DNA from 3 places in the Parviterribacter kavangonensis genome. Region 1 is predicted to be linked to each of the others. Evidence: riboswitches for the same ligand, from Rfam matches in the RefSeq annotation. Region 1 holds a riboswitch; each other region holds the start of a gene.
What was found. A riboswitch is a leader RNA that binds a small molecule or an ion and turns the genes downstream of it on or off. The one in region 1 is predicted to bind cyclic di-GMP.

Region 1 (4,952 bases):
CGGATCGCATCGACGGCGATCGCGTGCTCCTTCTCGGGGCGCAGCGCGGCGACGATCGAGACGACGAGGTCGCCGGCGGCGATGCCGAGCTCGGCGCGGACCGCCGCGCCGTCCGCCTCGCTCGCCGGCTCCCCCGCGATGCCGTTGCGGACGGTGACGACGCGCTCCGGCCGCTCCCACCCGGTCTCGAGGTAGCGGTCGCGCGCGATCGTGGACACGGCGATCACGCGGCGCATGCCGACGCGGCGGCTGACGGCGAAGAGCCGCTCCTTGACCCCGTCGCGGCCGCGCCGGTCCCAGCGCATCTGGTGCAGCGTGGAGACGGCGGGGACGCCGAGCGAGCGGGCCGCCCAGCCGCCGGTGAAGTCCGACGTGCCGAGGTGCGTGTGCACGACGTCCGGCTTGACCTCGGCGATGTGCCGCCGCAGCGCGGCGACGGCCCTTGGCTCGAGGTGGCGGACCGGCACCAGCGCCGGGTCCACCCCTCGCGACCTCAGGCGATCGGCCGCCGGCGTCCCGTCCCGGTCCGACAGGTACGCGACGCGCATGTCGATGCCGGCCTCCGGGGCGACGGCGGCCAGGTGCGGCAGGAGCATCTCCGCTCCGCCGCAGGCCATCGAGTCGACGACGTGGAGCGCTCTCAGCACGTCCCGCGCGACACGCACGGGTCCACGACCCGCAGGCGCGAGCGCCAGTCGACGCCGTCGCGGATGTTGTAGACGAACACGTCGTCGGGAGCGTAGTACGGGACGCCGTTCTGCTCGGCGTACGTGACCCACGGGTCGGGCTGGCCCCACGCGGTGTGGCTGAGGCCGGACTCCTCGGCGATGCCCCAGGCGCCGCCGGTGTCGCCCATGATCATCCCGTACTCGGCCATGGCGTGGAAGATCGTCTTCCGCCACTTGGGAACGTTCAGCGCGTCGATCTCGGCCGCGGTCATGTCGAGCTGGACGCGGGCCCCCATCGGCGGCGCGTTCAGGTTCGGCTCGCCGATGTCCGAGCACGAGCGGCCGGGGTTCGAGCCGGCCGGGTAGACCGTGCCGCCCGACGAGCACTTCGCGACCAGGAAGAGCGCGTGGTCGATGCGGCCGGCCTGCAGCTCCTCGATGCGGAGCTTGCCGGCGAGGTTGCCGTACTTGCCGGCCGTCGCGTCCGAGCCGAGGCCGTCGCCGTCGATGCGCGTGCGCCCGCCCCAGCCGATGTCGATGCGGCCGCCGCTCGGGTCGCGCGGGCGGACGGTCCAGAAGTCGTACTCCCAACCCGTTGACTGGTCGATGACCGTCATGTGGCCGTCGCTGTCGCCGGCCGGCTGCGCCTGGACGGGGATGCGGATGACGTGGCCCTCGATCGCGCAGGTGCCCCAGCGCTCGAGGCAGTGGATCGTGAACTGCGGGTCGGTCGGCTGCGACCAGTAGACGGGGTCGCCCGCGTCCTTGTCGGTGCCGGCGACCTTGCCGCGGATGTGCTGCGCGGGGCCGAAGCTCGTGATGCGGTCGACGATCTGCTGCGAGTTGCTCAGCAGCGGGGCGGTCGCCGGGATCCTGCGGTTGAACGGGCTCGCGTCCGAGTACGGCCGCCAGCACGCGCCGGGGACGATGCCCATGCCGAACGTTCCGTAGGCGGGGCAGTCGCCGCCGAGCGGCGTGCTCGGCGCGGGCGCGGGGGCCGGCTCGGGAGCGGGCGCGGGGTCCGTCGGCGTGGGCGACGTCGGCGCGGGCTTCGTCTTCTTCTTGGCGGCGACGATCGTCTCGGTGGGCGACGTGGTCGGCTCGAGCTCGACGCGGCGGTCCTCGATCTTCAGGACGAGCGTCGGCGCGACGGGCGCGCTGACGACGCCGGTCGCCGGCTTCTTCGCGAGCTTCGCGCGCAGGCGCACCTTCAGGACGCCGCGGGCGGCGGCGCTGCGGACGGCGCGCAGCGGCAGCGCCTGCTGGCGGCGAGCGCTGGCGCGCAGGCGGGCACCGCGGATCGTGCGCGGGTGGATGCCCTTGATGCGGTAGCTGACGAGCTTGCCCTTCTTGACGGCCGCGCTGTAGGTCTTGACCTTGACGGCGGGGCGCGCGTCGGCCGGCTGGGGAAGCAGGCAGATGAGCAGCAACAGGGCGCTTGCGAGCAGCGCGAAACGGCAGCGCAAGCTGGGGAACGTGATCGGCGGCAACGTCTCTCCGGGTGGTCATGGCACCGCCCACTTCTCCTTCGGCGGCCCGGCTGACTCGATGGGGGACGAGTCCCGTGACTTTGCGGACCCGCCTCGCGACGGGGGTGCCTTTTCGGGAGGTGCCGATTCAGTTGTGTGTCCACGCACACCCTCGGGCCGGGACGGTCCAACGCCGAGCGGTCAGCGCTCCTTGTGGACGTCTGTCCAGCACCGGGTCGACACCTGTTCTAGGCGTCCGGTGAGAGCTTCAGTGCGGGCCGTCAGCCGGCGCGGCGCAGCAGCGCGCGGCGCACGTCCGGCGGCACCGCGCGCACGCCCAGGCCCGCTGCCGTCGCGGCCAGTCCCGCCGTCGTGCGCGGGACGGCGAGCACCTCGAGGCCGGGATCGAACGCGGAGAAGCGGCCCTTGTACTCCTCGCCGCCGCGCAGCAGCCGGTACTCGCGGACGCCGTCGTCCATCGCGGCGCGCACCGTGTGCGAAAGCAGGACGAACCCGACCGACTGCTTGTCCCACGCCGGGTCGCGGCCCGACTGGTAGTACCACTCGTACTCGGCGTACCGGAAACCCTGCCAGGCGGCGACCGCGACACCGTCGACCTCGAGCAGCCACAGGCGCAGCCAGCCGCGCTCGAGCGCGACGCGGGCGAAGTCGCGCTGGAACGCGCGGGCCGGCCCCTCGGCGAACGTGTTCGAGGCGCCCTGCCAGCGGGCCTCGTGCAGCGCGTGCAGCGTCGTGAGCGCGGCGTCCAGGTCGGCGGGGTCGGTGACGAGGCGGAACGCGACGTCGTGGCGCTTGCGCAGCGCGCGCTCGCGGCGGCGCACCTGCTCGCGGAAATTGCGGCTGCGCGACGCGAGGAACGCGTCGAACGTGAGGCCGGCGGCCGGGAGCACCGGACTGGGCTCGCGCCGGAGCGTCACCCCGCCGAGCAGCCCCGCCCACCCCTCGTCGGCGGGCAGCTCGTCGGCGACGAGGAGGTCGGGCCGCAGCTCGCCGAGCGCGTCGCGCAGCGCCGCGGCGACGCGCACGCGATCCTCCGGCGCGCACACCGGCGCGATCCGATCCGCCGGCCCGTGCCCCACGAACCGCACGAGGTCCACGGGCCGCCGAGCCGCCCGGTAGAGCGGCAGGATCCCGACCGTCTCCCCCGCGTCGCGGCACGCGAGGAGATGCAGCGGCCGATCGCCGCCGAAGTGCCGCCACCACGTCTCCGCCCACTCGATCGTCGTGAAGAGGTTCGCGTTCGGAACCTCCGCCCACGCTCCGCGCGCGGCGGAGAAGTCGCCGAGAGGCTCGACCGTGCACGCACGGTGCCTGACCCCGTTGTTGCGCGACGCCTTCGCCGGCGCCTCGCCCGGCGCGTTCTCCGCCGCCGCGCCCCACGAGGTCTCCACGGCCGCGCCCCGCGAGGTCTTCGCCGGCGCCGCGCCCCGCGGCGCCTCCACGGCGACGGCGACCCTCTCGACGTCTTCCGGCGTGAGGTGGTGGTGGCACGGGAGGCCGATGAGGCGGTCTCCGAGGCGGACCGCGTGGATCTTCTGCGCGCGGAGGCGGGTGAGCTCCGCGTCGGCGTCTTCGACCTCGAGGGGGACGACGAGGGGGGCGGCTCCGGGGGACGGGTCGCGGAAGCGCTCGGGGACGCGATCGCCGAGGGCGGCGGCGAGCGCGAGGTGGTGACCCAGGCGGCGCGACTGGAAGGAAGGGTGCGCGAGGCCGGGCAGGACGGCCGCGATCGCGCGGGCGCGGCGGTCGGGGGCGACGTCCTCGCGGTCGGCGACCGCGGAACCGCAGACGACCGCTCCGCGCAACCCGAGCGTCGGGCCGAGCGCGAAGACGGCGACGTCTCCGACGCTGCCCACCGGACCGCGCTCGCTCCACGCGCCGATGGCCTCCGTGCAGTCCTCGATCACGGGGTGCTCGCCGGCCGAGACCTCAGCCGGGTGGCCGAGCTCGTGGCGGACGACGACCGCGTCTTCGCCGACCGCTTCGAAGGCGAGGGCGAACGCCTCGGCCACCGAGGCGCGCACGAGGTGCGGGCCTCCGAGGGGGAAGACGGGTGGCGACGTGGGCGCCGCGACGAGGAGCGCCGGGCGGGCGGGCGGCCGTGCGGTGATCGTGGAAGCGGCCATGGCTCGTGCCGCGACGGCGCTTCGGGCGGCGCCGGGCGGGCGAGTACCCTAGCCGCGCGCGGGGACCCCCATCCGACGGCCCCGCCGATGCGCCGTGACCGACGTGCTCGTCCTCTGCTACCACGCGGTCAGCCCCACCTGGCCCGCCGACCTGTCCGTGACCCCGGACGCGCTCGAGCGCCAGCTCGGCGGCCTCGTCGCCCGCGGGTACCGGGGCGCCACCTTCGCCGACGTCGTCGCGAAGCGCCCGGCCGGCAAGACGGTCGTCGTCACGTTCGACGACGCGTACCGCTCCGTGGGGACGCTCGCGAAGCCGATCCTCGACCGGCTCGGCCTCCCCGCCACCGTCTTCGTGCCGACGAACTGGCCGGACGCAGGCGAGCCGATGGCCTGGCCGGGCGTCGACCACTGGCTCACGACCGAGCACCGCGACGAGCTGCTCCCCCACTCGTGGGACGAGCTGCGCGCGCTGCGCGACGCCGGCTGGGAGATCGCGTCGCACACGCAGAGCCACCCGCACCTCACGACGCTCGGCGACGACGCGCTCGCGCAGGAGCTGCAGCAGGCCCGCGCGCGCGTGGAGCAGGAGCTCGGCGCGCCGTGCGCCACGATCGCCTACCCCTACGGCGACCAGGACGCCCGCGTCCGCGACGCCGCCAAGGAGGCCG
Region 2 (4,952 bases), 2.7 Mb from region 1:
ATCTCGGACCGCAGCTGCTTCGTGCTCAGCGTGTCCATGTGCGGATGCGTGTGGCTGTGCGCGCCGACCTCGATGCCGCTCTCCGGCAGCTCGCGCACCTGCTTCCAGTCGAGCATCCACGGCGCGAGCTCGGGCGCGACGGACGGCCGGACGCCGCCGCGCAGGAGGCCCGTCGCGATGAAGAGCGTGGCCGTGAGCTCGCGGTCGAGGAGGACCGGCGCGGCGACGGAGAGGACGTCGGCGAACCCGTCGTCGAACGTGATCAGCACCGCGCTGTCGAGCAGCTCGTCGTCGCGCCGGCGCTGCGCCTCGATGAGCTGGCTGACCGTGAGCGGCGTCAGCCCGCTATCGGCGACGAGGTCCATGTGCGCCGCGAACGTCCGCTCGTTCACCGCGTAGTCGCGGCCGAGAGGAGCAGTGTCGGTTGACACTGCGTGGTAAAGCAGGATCGGGACGAGCGCCACGGGCGGCGCGAGTCTACGCTGCGCCCTCCGATGTCGGGCGTCCTGCGGCTCATGCGACGGTTCGAGCGGCGCCGCCGCTTCTGGGCGGACGTCGACGTCCGCGGACGCGACGAGTGCTGGCCGTGGCTCGGCGCCCGGGACGCCAACGGGAGCCCCGTGTACGACGGCCAAGCGGCCGGGCTCGTCGCGCACCAGCTCGTCCGCGGGTCGCTGCCAGAGGGCGAGCCGGTCCGCACCTGCGGGCACGCGTGGTGCGTGAACCCGGGGCACCTGACGTTCCGATAGGGGTCCTGGCCATGTGTTCGATTGAAGGACCGGGCCCCATGCCCCACTCTTCCCATCGCGAGGCGAGCGTTCAGGATTGAACGCAGACCTCACGAGACGACAAAGGCAAGCGCGTCGCGAGGCGTGCACGCAAAGCCAGAGGTCTCCCCTGACCGGAGAAGGACGTCGGGGAGATGGCTCAGCTCCCGGCTCGGCCACCCGGAGAACGTCGTCAAGGAGGATGCATGTCGGGTATCCCGGCTCCTCGTCGTCTCGGGCGTGCCGTGCGTGTCTTCACGCCGGTCGTCCTCAGTCTTGCGGTCCCCGCGACCGCCGCCGCAGTGCCCGCCGACAAGGCGAACGATGCCCCCGGCCAGGAGAAGAAGGCCGAAGAGCAGCAGCAGCCCACCGGCGACCAGAGCCAGGCCGGCGAGGACCACGGCCAGGCGGCCGAGGACCACGGTCAGGGCCAGGACGCCGAGCACGGCCAGGACGGCGAGGACCACGGCCAGGCCGGCGAGGACCACGGGCAGTCGGGCGAGGACCACGGGCAGTCGGGCGAGGACCACGGCAACGACCAATCCGGCAACGAGCAGGGCGAGGACGAGTCCGGCGACGAGCAGGGCGACGACGAGTCCGGCGAGGACCAGTCGGACAACGGCCAGGACGCCGAGCACGGCCAGGACGGCGACGACCACGGGCAGGCCGGCGAGGACCACGGCCAGGGCCAGGACGCCGAGCACGGCCAGGACGGCGAGGAGCACGGCAACGCCGGCGACGACGACCAGCAGGACGACGACGACCAGATCCCCGGCAACGGCGACGACCAGGGCGGCAACGACGTCGTCGTCGGCGGCGGCGAGATGGAGAGCGGCGGCGACGACTCCGGCGACAAGCCGTCGGAGGACAAGCCGGCCGAGCAGAAGTCGACCACCGCGTCCTCGGGCGACAACTCCGCGCCGGCCAACGACGTGCGCGTCGACCTGCCGGCGCCCGCGCAGGGCCCGGTCGCGATGACGATCCCGAGCAAGCGCGTCAGCGTGAGCCGCCGCGTCATCACGATCCGCCTCACGCCGTACTCGGTGAAGTTCGCGCGCGTGTACGTCAACGGCAAGCGCGTCGAGGTCCGCCGTCAGGGCAAGCGCGTCACGGCCGTCATCGACCTCCGTGGCAAGACCGCCGGCACGTACACCGTGCGCACGTACGTCATCACGAAGACGGGCAAGGTCCGCAACGGCGTGCGCCGCTTCCAGGCCTGCGCCACCGTGCCGACGCCGTTCCGTCGCGCCGCGTAGCACCAGCTCTCCTTCGGGAGCGCGAAGGGACTCGAGGGGTCGCCGGTGTTCTGCCGGCGGCCCCTTCGTCGTTAAGAAGGGAAGGACTTGCGCGCTGGTCAGCAGATCTGGACCGACGTTCGATTGCAGGCCCTTCTCCTCACGTTCACCATCCTCTGCAGAGGTGAGCGGGGCAGGATGCCCAGCGAGCCTCTCGAGACGACAAAGGCAACCTCGTCGTGAGGCGGGGGCGCAAAGCCAGAGGTCTCCCCTTGACCGGAGCAACGTCAGGGAGATGGCTCAGCTACCGGCTCGGCCACCCGGAGAACGTCGTCAAGGAGGAACAATGTCGGGTACCCCGGCTCCTCGTCGTCTCGGGCGTGCCGTGCGTGTCTTCACGCCGGTCGTCCTCACTTCAGCGCTCGTCGTCCCGATGATCTCGTCGGCCGACCAGCCGCAGGGCAAGAACGTCAACGCCGGCCCGAACGGGATCGGCAACGGCCAGCAGGGCCCCAACGGGCTCGGCGGCGGCCAGCCCGGCCCGAACGGCCTCGGCAACAACGGCGCCAACGGCAACGAGGCGCAGGTCGCCGCCAACGCCGCGCAGGGTCAGCAGGGCGACCAGGGGCAGCCGGGCCAGCCGGGCAACCCCGGCGGCAACGGCCCGGCCGGTCCCGAGGGCAACAACGGGAACCCGCAGCAGGGCAACCCGGCCGCCAACGGTCCCGAGGGCCCGCAGGGCAACAACGGCAACCCCGGCAACGAGGGCCAGAACGGCCCGCAGGGTCCGCAGGGCAACGAGGGCCAGGCCGGCGACGACCACGGCCAGGCCGGTGAGGACCACGGCAAGCCGGAGAACCCCGGTCAGTCCGGTGAGGACCACGGTCAGGCCGGCGACGAGCACGGCAAGCCCGAGTCGCCCGGCAAGAGCGACGAGGACCACGGCAAGTCCGGCGAGGAGCACGGCAAGCCCGAGCACCCGGACCACCCCGACCACCCGGACCATCCGGACCATCCGGACCATCCCGACCACCCGGACACGCCGAACGGCAACGGGAACGGGAACGGGAACGGCAACGGCAACGGCCATGGCCACGGCAACGGCGGCGGCCACAAGCCGACCTCGGGCACCGACGGCAAGGCCGGCGCCGACGGCAAGGACGGCCTGAGCGCCACGCCGAGCTTCGCCCCGTCGACGTCGGTCACGACGGTGATGACGAGCAAGCGCGTCTGCACCAGCAAGCGCAAGATCACCATCCGCCTGACCCCGTACAGCGTCAAGGCCGCCCGCGTCCTCGTGAACGGCAAGTTCGTGAAGATCCGCCGCCACGGCAAGCGCGTCACCGCGGTCGTCGACCTCCGCGGCAAGAAGGCCGGCACCTACACGGTCCGCACCTTCGTCGTGACCCGCCACGGGAAGCTCCGCATGGGCACCCGCCGCTTCAAGGCCTGCGCGACGGTCAAGACGCCCGTCCGCAAGGTCGTCAAGAAGAAGACGGCCAAGAAGCACTAGCCCCAGCTCGCCCCTCCGGGCAAGGCGCGAAGGAACCCGGGGCCGCCGGCACGCAAGTGTGCCGGCGGCCCCCGCGCCGTTCAGGAGGCCGCGCCGACCTCGACGCCCGCGCTCGCCGCGGGCGCCGCCGCGCGGCCCAGCACGAAGTCGGCGCACCGCTCGGCGATCATCAGCGTCGCCGCATGCGTGTTCGCGGACACGACGCGCGGCATGACCGACGCGTCGGCGACCCGCAGGCCCTCGACGCCGTGGACGCGCAGCTCGGTGTCGACCACGCCGTCCTCCGGCGAGCCGATCCGGCACGTCGACGTCGGGTGGTACTCGTGCTCGCACGTCGCGCGCAGCCAGTGCTCGAGCTGCTCCCGCGAGCCGATCGAAGCGCCCGGGTTGAGCTCCTCGCCCAAGATCCCGGCGAGCGGCGATCGCGACGCGATGTCCCGCGCCAGCTCGATCGCCTTGAGCATGGCGTCGACCTCGCTCTGCTGCGACAGCGCGTTGTTGAGGATCCGCGGATGGTCCGCCGGATCGGCCGACCGCAGCGTCACGGACCCGCGGCTCGTCGGCCCGATGAGGGCCGCGCCGATGGTGAACGCCGGCGCACCGGTCTTGCGGAACCCGTGCTCCCAGAAGTAGACGGGCGCCTGGAGGAACTGGAAGTCCGGCGCGGGCAGCGACGGATCCGACTTCCAGTGGACGGCGGCCTCGGCGACCGTCGACGAGAGCTTGCCCTTCCCGCGCGCCGCCCACGGCGCCAGGTACTTGATGTCGGCGGCGTCGTCGAGCGTGTCCGCCGTCGTGCGCCAGTTGAGGAAGCACATCGGGTGCTCCATGAGGTTGCGCCCGACCTGCGCGCTGTCGACCGCGACGGCGATGCCGTGCTCGCGCAGCTGGTCGGGGGCGCCGATGCCCGACAGCATGAGCAGCTGCGGCGACCCGTACGCGCCGGCCGTGACGATGACCTCGCGCTCGGCGCGCGCGGTCTTCACCGATCCGCCCTGCTCGTACTCGACGCCGACCGCGCGCCCGCCCTCCAGCACGATCCGCCGCACGTGCGCGCCGGTGACGACGTCGAGGCCGTCGCGGCCCTTCGCCGGCTTGAGGAACGCGAGCGACGCGCTCAGCCGCCGGCCCTTCTTCGTCGTCGTCTGCAGCAGCGTCACGCCCTCCATCTGCGCGCCGTTGCAGTCGGGGGTGCGCTCGATGCCGGCGGCGACGGCCGCCTCCGTGAACGGCTCCCACGTCTTCGAGAGCCAGCGGTCGCGCGTGATGTGCAGCTCGCCCCCGACGCCGTGGTACTCGTCGCGGATCTCGGCGTTGTCCTCGGACCGCTTGAAGTACGGGAGCACCTCGTCGTAGCTCCACCCGGCCGCGCCCTCCTCGGCCCAGCGGTCGAAGTCCGACCGGTGCCCGCGCACGTAGAGCATCGCGTTCATCGAC
Region 3 (4,952 bases), on a different contig from region 1:
GAACGGCTGCTGCGCGGGCGGCAGCTCGGCCTGCACCTCGGCCTCCTTGACCGCGTCGGGGTCGAGGTCGATCGGCGTCCGGCCCTCCATCGCGGCCGCGACGCCGCCGGCGAGGTAGCCCGTGCGCTGGTAGGTGAGGTACGGGATCGCGAGCGAGCCGCTCTTGATCTCGACGTCGCCGCCCGAGTGCGGCGGGTTGTACCAGTCGAGGTCGGCGCCGCTGACGAGCACCGCGACGCGGTGGCCGGGCTGCAGCGTCCAGTCCTCGGGGTAGAGCTCGAACGTGAGCTTCGCGGCGCCCGTGACGACGTGGGCGGCGCGGCTGATCAGCGTCGCCTTGTTGTCGGGCGCGAGGTCGTAGAGCAGCGTGTAGACGTGGGCGCGCGAGGCGCTCGTGTCGACGTCGAGCTTCGCCGTCGGCGTGCCCGCGATGTGCGCCTCGTACGGCAGCGGCTGGCTGACCGACAGCACGCCGTTGCCGGACTGCCCGCTCGTCTCGCCCTCGGCATCGTTGTTCGGCGCGTCGGTCACGGTGCCGGCCTTGAGCGGCATCGCGTACGGCCGCGCGTCGACGGGCGGCCACGCGGTCTCCGCGCGCCACTTGCCGTCGCCCTCCTGCACGGTGACCGCCGGGTCGCCGGCGGGGCTCGCGGCCGGATCGCCCTTGACGTACGTGTCGAGCCAGCGCATCGCCTCGTCGAGGAAGCCGTCGCGGCCGACGACGTCCTTCTCGTTCCCGCGCACGTGGTCGTACTGGCCGAGCCACGCGTGCTTCGGGCCGGTCAGCGTCGACCAGACCGGCAGGAAGTTGTCGGGCTTCGTGTTCGCGTCCATGAAGCCGTGCGACCACAGGACCGGGACGTCCGAGCCGCGGGCGTTCGGCAGGTCGCGCTCCTGCCAGAACGGGTCGTCGTGGTCGAGCGTCGTGTTCTGCGCCCCGATGTTCTGCAGGTAGCAGACGGGGTTGGAGCCCTGCAGGTAGTTGAGGAAGTAGTCCTGGTTGTCGTCGGTCGTCGGCGGGATCGCGTCGATCTGCTGGTAGAGCCCCGGCGTCGCGTACCAGCCCGCGTCGTAGTGGACGCCGTTCTGGTAGAGCGTCCGGTAGCCGTCGATGATCGGCGACTGGATGATCGCGGCGGCGAGGCCCTTGGGCTTCTCGTCGAGCGCCATGACCTGGGTCCAGCCGTCGTAGGACTTGCCCCACATGCCGACCCGGCCGGTCGACCAGGACTGGGTCGCGGCCCACTCGACGGCGCGCTTGACGTCGTTCTGCTCGCCCGTTCCGCCGAAGTCGTTGCAGCCCTGCGAGCCGCCGAAGCCGCGGAGGTCGACGTAGACGACGGTGTAGCCGCGCTCGAAGACCTTGCCGCCCTCGATCATGTCGTCGAAGCGGTTCGAGGGGCGGTCGCTGCTGTCGCCGTTCGGGGTCGACTGGCCGCCGTGGCCGAAGTACGGGCCGATGCTGAGGATCACCGGCGTCGGCGCCGTGTCCGGAAGCCCCTTCGGGCGCAGGACGTCGGCGTGCAGCTGCGGCTCGTCGGGGCCGCCGGCCGGGATGTAGAGCTCCTTCCAGTCCGCACCGTCCGGGACGTCGGCGGCGGCGGTGGTCGGGAGCGAGAGGGAGAGCAGGAGCAGCGCTGCGAGCGCCGCTGAACGCAAGATCCGGGTCACGGTGCCTTCAACGCACCGCTTCCCGGGATCTTGCGTTCGAGGCTGGTTCTCAGCCGGTGAAGCGGATGCCCCGCGACTGCAGGCAGCGCAGGACGGTGACGCGCATCGTCTTCGCCTTGCGCCCGCTGCCCTTGACGAACTCGGCGCGCGCGGACATCCGCAGGACGCTGCCGTACTTCGACGGGTCGACCGACAGCGTGAAGCGCTTGCCGTTGCCCTTCATGCGGCCGACGACGCGGCCGTTGATCGTCAGCGTCACGCGCTTGATGCCCTTGCCCGTGACGACCTGCGTGAAGCGGCGCGAGACGCACTGCTTGCGCTGGTGGATCGCCGCGACGGTGCGGATGCTGACGACGCCCTTGGCGCCGAGGACGCCGCCCGTGGACGGGATGGTCGTGGTGACCGGCTTCTTCGGGGTCTCCGGCTTCGTCGGGGGCTCCGGCGTGACCCCGCACGTGCCGTCGGCGCACGGGTCCGTCGGCGGGACCGGCGGGTTCTTGGGCGGGTCGACCGGCGGGTCCGGCGTGACGGGCGGCGTCGGCGTCGAGGCGCCGCGGCAGAAGTCGACGTGGCTGAGGCCGTAGTACTGGCCGTTCTTCGGGTTGGCCGGCGCGTGCAGGCCGGTGTCGCCCGTCGAGGCGGGGTCGTAGCGGTAGATGTTCGCGTTCGGGCCGCCCTTGACGATCACCACGGCGATCGCGTCGGTGCTGGTCCAGTCGAGGGTGCGGCCGGACACGACGATCGTGCGGCCGGCGAGCGAGGTGGTGCCCTGCGGGACCGGGTCGATCTTCACGGACTTGAGCCCGCTGCCGACGTCGGCGCAGGTGGGGTTGCCCATCACGGCTTCGGGCGTCGTGCCACCGGCGAGGGCCGGGGCGGCGACGGCGAGCGTGGCGGCAAGGGCACTGCACGTCGCGACGATGCCGCGGCGGTACTGCGAAGGCGTCGGGAAAGCCGACATCTGTCCTCCTTGACAGGTGTTGGTCGATCTCGAGCCGGTAGCTGAGCCACCTCTCCGGGATGGAGGCCTCTGGCTTTGCGTCCCCGCCTCACGACGGAGTTGCCTTTTTCGATCTCGTGCGCAGCGACTCCGATCTCCGGTCGTCTTCGCGGCGCAGACGGCATGGTGCACGCCGCGACCCCGGTTGTCACGCGATTCGGACGCTTGTCGTAAATGTTCAGCGCGCGCTCAAGTTCGCGAGCGTCGCGGCCACTTCGGCGAGGTGTTCACCGGCGGTGCGAGCGCCGCCTCGACGACGAGCATCCGGGGGCCGTCCGGAGGCTGCGTGAGTTTCGTCTTCAGGTCCTCGAGCGCGACTCGCTCGGCGGGCACGTCGAACGCCTCGGTGAGCTTCACGAAGTCCGGCGTGTGCAGCACGAACGGGTCGCCGCCGTCGTGGCGCAGCATCCCGTAGCCCTTGTCGTCGAAGAGCACGATCGTGAGCGGGATCCGCTCCTGCGCGACGGTCGCGAGCTCCCCGCAGGCGAAGAGGAACCCGCCGTCGCCGACGACCGCGATCGTGGTGCGGCCGGCGAGCGCGGCGCCGATCGCCGCCGGGAACCCGAACCCCAGCGTTCCCCATCCGATCGGGTACAGCACCGAGCGCGGTGACGCCGGCCGGTGGAACCCGCCGATCCAGTAGCCGGGGATGCACATGTCGCAGACCACGACCGCGTCGGCCGGGATCGCGTCGAGCAACGTGGCGGCGTCCGGGTCGTCGATGGAGACGTCCGGCCGCTCGAACCACGGGGCCCTCGCCGTGACCTGATGGAGCAGCGCCCCCGCCGCCGGCTCCGCCTCCAAGTGGATCATCACGTCGGGCGTCCACGACTTCGCCGCGTCGTCGCGGTCGACGTTGACCGCGATGAGCGCCGGCGGCCGCGGCATCGCCCAGTTCTGCGTGTCGGTCCCGTCGAAGTCGCTGCCGATCGCGACGACCACGTCCGCCGCGTCCCACAGCGCGCCGACGGCGGGGTGATGCGCCGGCCGCAGCTCGCTCGGATGCACGCCCGCCGCGGAGAGCGTCGTGACGAGCGGCGCCCCGAGCCGCTCGGCAAGCGCCCCTACCGCCTTCCCCGCATCGACCGCGCCGGCACCGGCCCAGACGAGCGGTCGCTCCGCCGCGGCGAGCAGAGACGCGGCCTGGTCAACGGCCGCCTCGTCGACCGTGGCACCTTCCTCTGGCAGCGCCGCGTCAAGACGCGACTGCTGTGCCGCCGCCCCGAGCAGATCGGTGGGGATGCCGACGTAGACCGGACCCATCGGCGGGCGCGTCGCAACGCGGATCGCGTGGTCGACGAGGGCTTCGAGGTCGTCGCCGGGCACGGCCTCGAAGCGGGCCTTCGTGACCGGCGCGAAGAGGGCGGGCTGGTCGTCGGTCTCGTGCAGGACGCCGCGGTTGACGCCGGGGCGGCGCAGCGTCGACGGGACGTCGGTGGCGATGACGACGAGCGGCGATCCCGACGCGTACGCCTCGCCCGTCGCGGTCACGGTGTTCGCCGCGCCGGGGCCCGTCGTGACGAGCGCGACGCCCGGACGCCCCGTCGCCCGCGCGTAGCCGTCGGCCGCGTACGCCGCCGTCTGCTCGTGGCGGACGGAGACCAGGCGGATCGGCGACGCCCGCAGCGCCTCCCACGCGGGGAGGTTGTGCACGCCGGGCAGGCCGAAGACGACGTCGGTGTGCGTCTCGAGGGCGGAGACGAGCGCCTCGGCGCCGGTGCTCACACGACGTGCCTCGCCGGCCGCGCTCACACGACGTTCCTCTCCGGCCGCTCGGCGCCGAGGCCGAAGCGGGCGACGTCGAGGGGTGTCACGTCGATCTCCGGGGTGCGGCCGAGGAAGAGGTCGCGGATGGTCTCGCCGACGGCGGGCGCCTGGAGGAAGCCGTGGCCGGAGAAGCCGGTCGCGTAGAGGAAGCGCGGGTCGCCGGAGATCTCGCCGATGAGCGCGTTGTGGTCGGGGGTCATCTCGTAGAGGCCGGTCCAGCCGCCACGCAGCTCGGCGCGCGCGATCGCGGGCGCGCGATGCTCGGCGGCGTCGGCGAGCGCGGTCTCGACGTCCTCGGCCTCGGTCGCGATGCCCATCAGCAGACCCGGTCCCTCCCGGTGGAAGTAGAAGCCGGTCGCGAAGTCGATCGTCATCGGGACGTCGCCCTCCAGTCCCTCGACGGGGCCGGTGAAGCGGATGCGGCGCGCCAGCGGCTCGACCGGCAGGACGACGCCGGCCATCGCGCCGATCGCCGCCGACCACGGTCCCGCGGCGCACACGACGCACTCCGTCG

Region 2: another riboswitch for cyclic di-GMP. It lies ahead of AC1UE4_RS14260 (hypothetical protein); the one in region 1 lies ahead of AC1UE4_RS00705 (hypothetical protein).
Region 3: another riboswitch for cyclic di-GMP. It lies ahead of AC1UE4_RS23405 (hypothetical protein); the one in region 1 lies ahead of AC1UE4_RS00705 (hypothetical protein).

The regions. Positions count from the first base shown of each region.
Region 1 covers NZ_JBXPJA010000001.1:147,433-152,384, reverse strand. The annotation lists gene AC1UE4_RS00710 (glycosyltransferase family 4 protein) at 1-665, opposite strand, end outside; gene AC1UE4_RS00705 (hypothetical protein) at 641-2,134, opposite strand; cyclic di-GMP riboswitch class I at 2,196-2,277, opposite strand; gene AC1UE4_RS00700 (GNAT family N-acetyltransferase) at 2,419-4,284, opposite strand; gene AC1UE4_RS00695 (polysaccharide deacetylase family protein) at 4,379-4,952, shown strand, end outside.
Region 2 covers NZ_JBXPJA010000001.1:2,818,351-2,823,302, forward strand. The annotation lists gene AC1UE4_RS14245 (polysaccharide deacetylase family protein) at 1-431, opposite strand, end outside; gene AC1UE4_RS14250 (hypothetical protein) at 495-749, shown strand; cyclic di-GMP riboswitch class I at 844-939, shown strand; gene AC1UE4_RS14255 (hypothetical protein) at 1,013-2,023, shown strand; cyclic di-GMP riboswitch class I at 2,220-2,314, shown strand; gene AC1UE4_RS14260 (hypothetical protein) at 2,388-3,515, shown strand; gene AC1UE4_RS14265 (GMC family oxidoreductase) at 3,596-4,952, opposite strand, start outside.
Region 3 covers NZ_JBXPJA010000003.1:718,510-723,461, reverse strand. The annotation lists gene AC1UE4_RS23410 (CocE/NonD family hydrolase) at 1-1,671, opposite strand, end outside; gene AC1UE4_RS23405 (hypothetical protein) at 1,721-2,632, opposite strand; cyclic di-GMP riboswitch class I at 2,666-2,746, opposite strand; gene AC1UE4_RS23400 (thiamine pyrophosphate-binding protein) at 2,861-4,396, opposite strand; gene AC1UE4_RS23395 (NAD(P)/FAD-dependent oxidoreductase) at 4,420-4,952, opposite strand, start outside.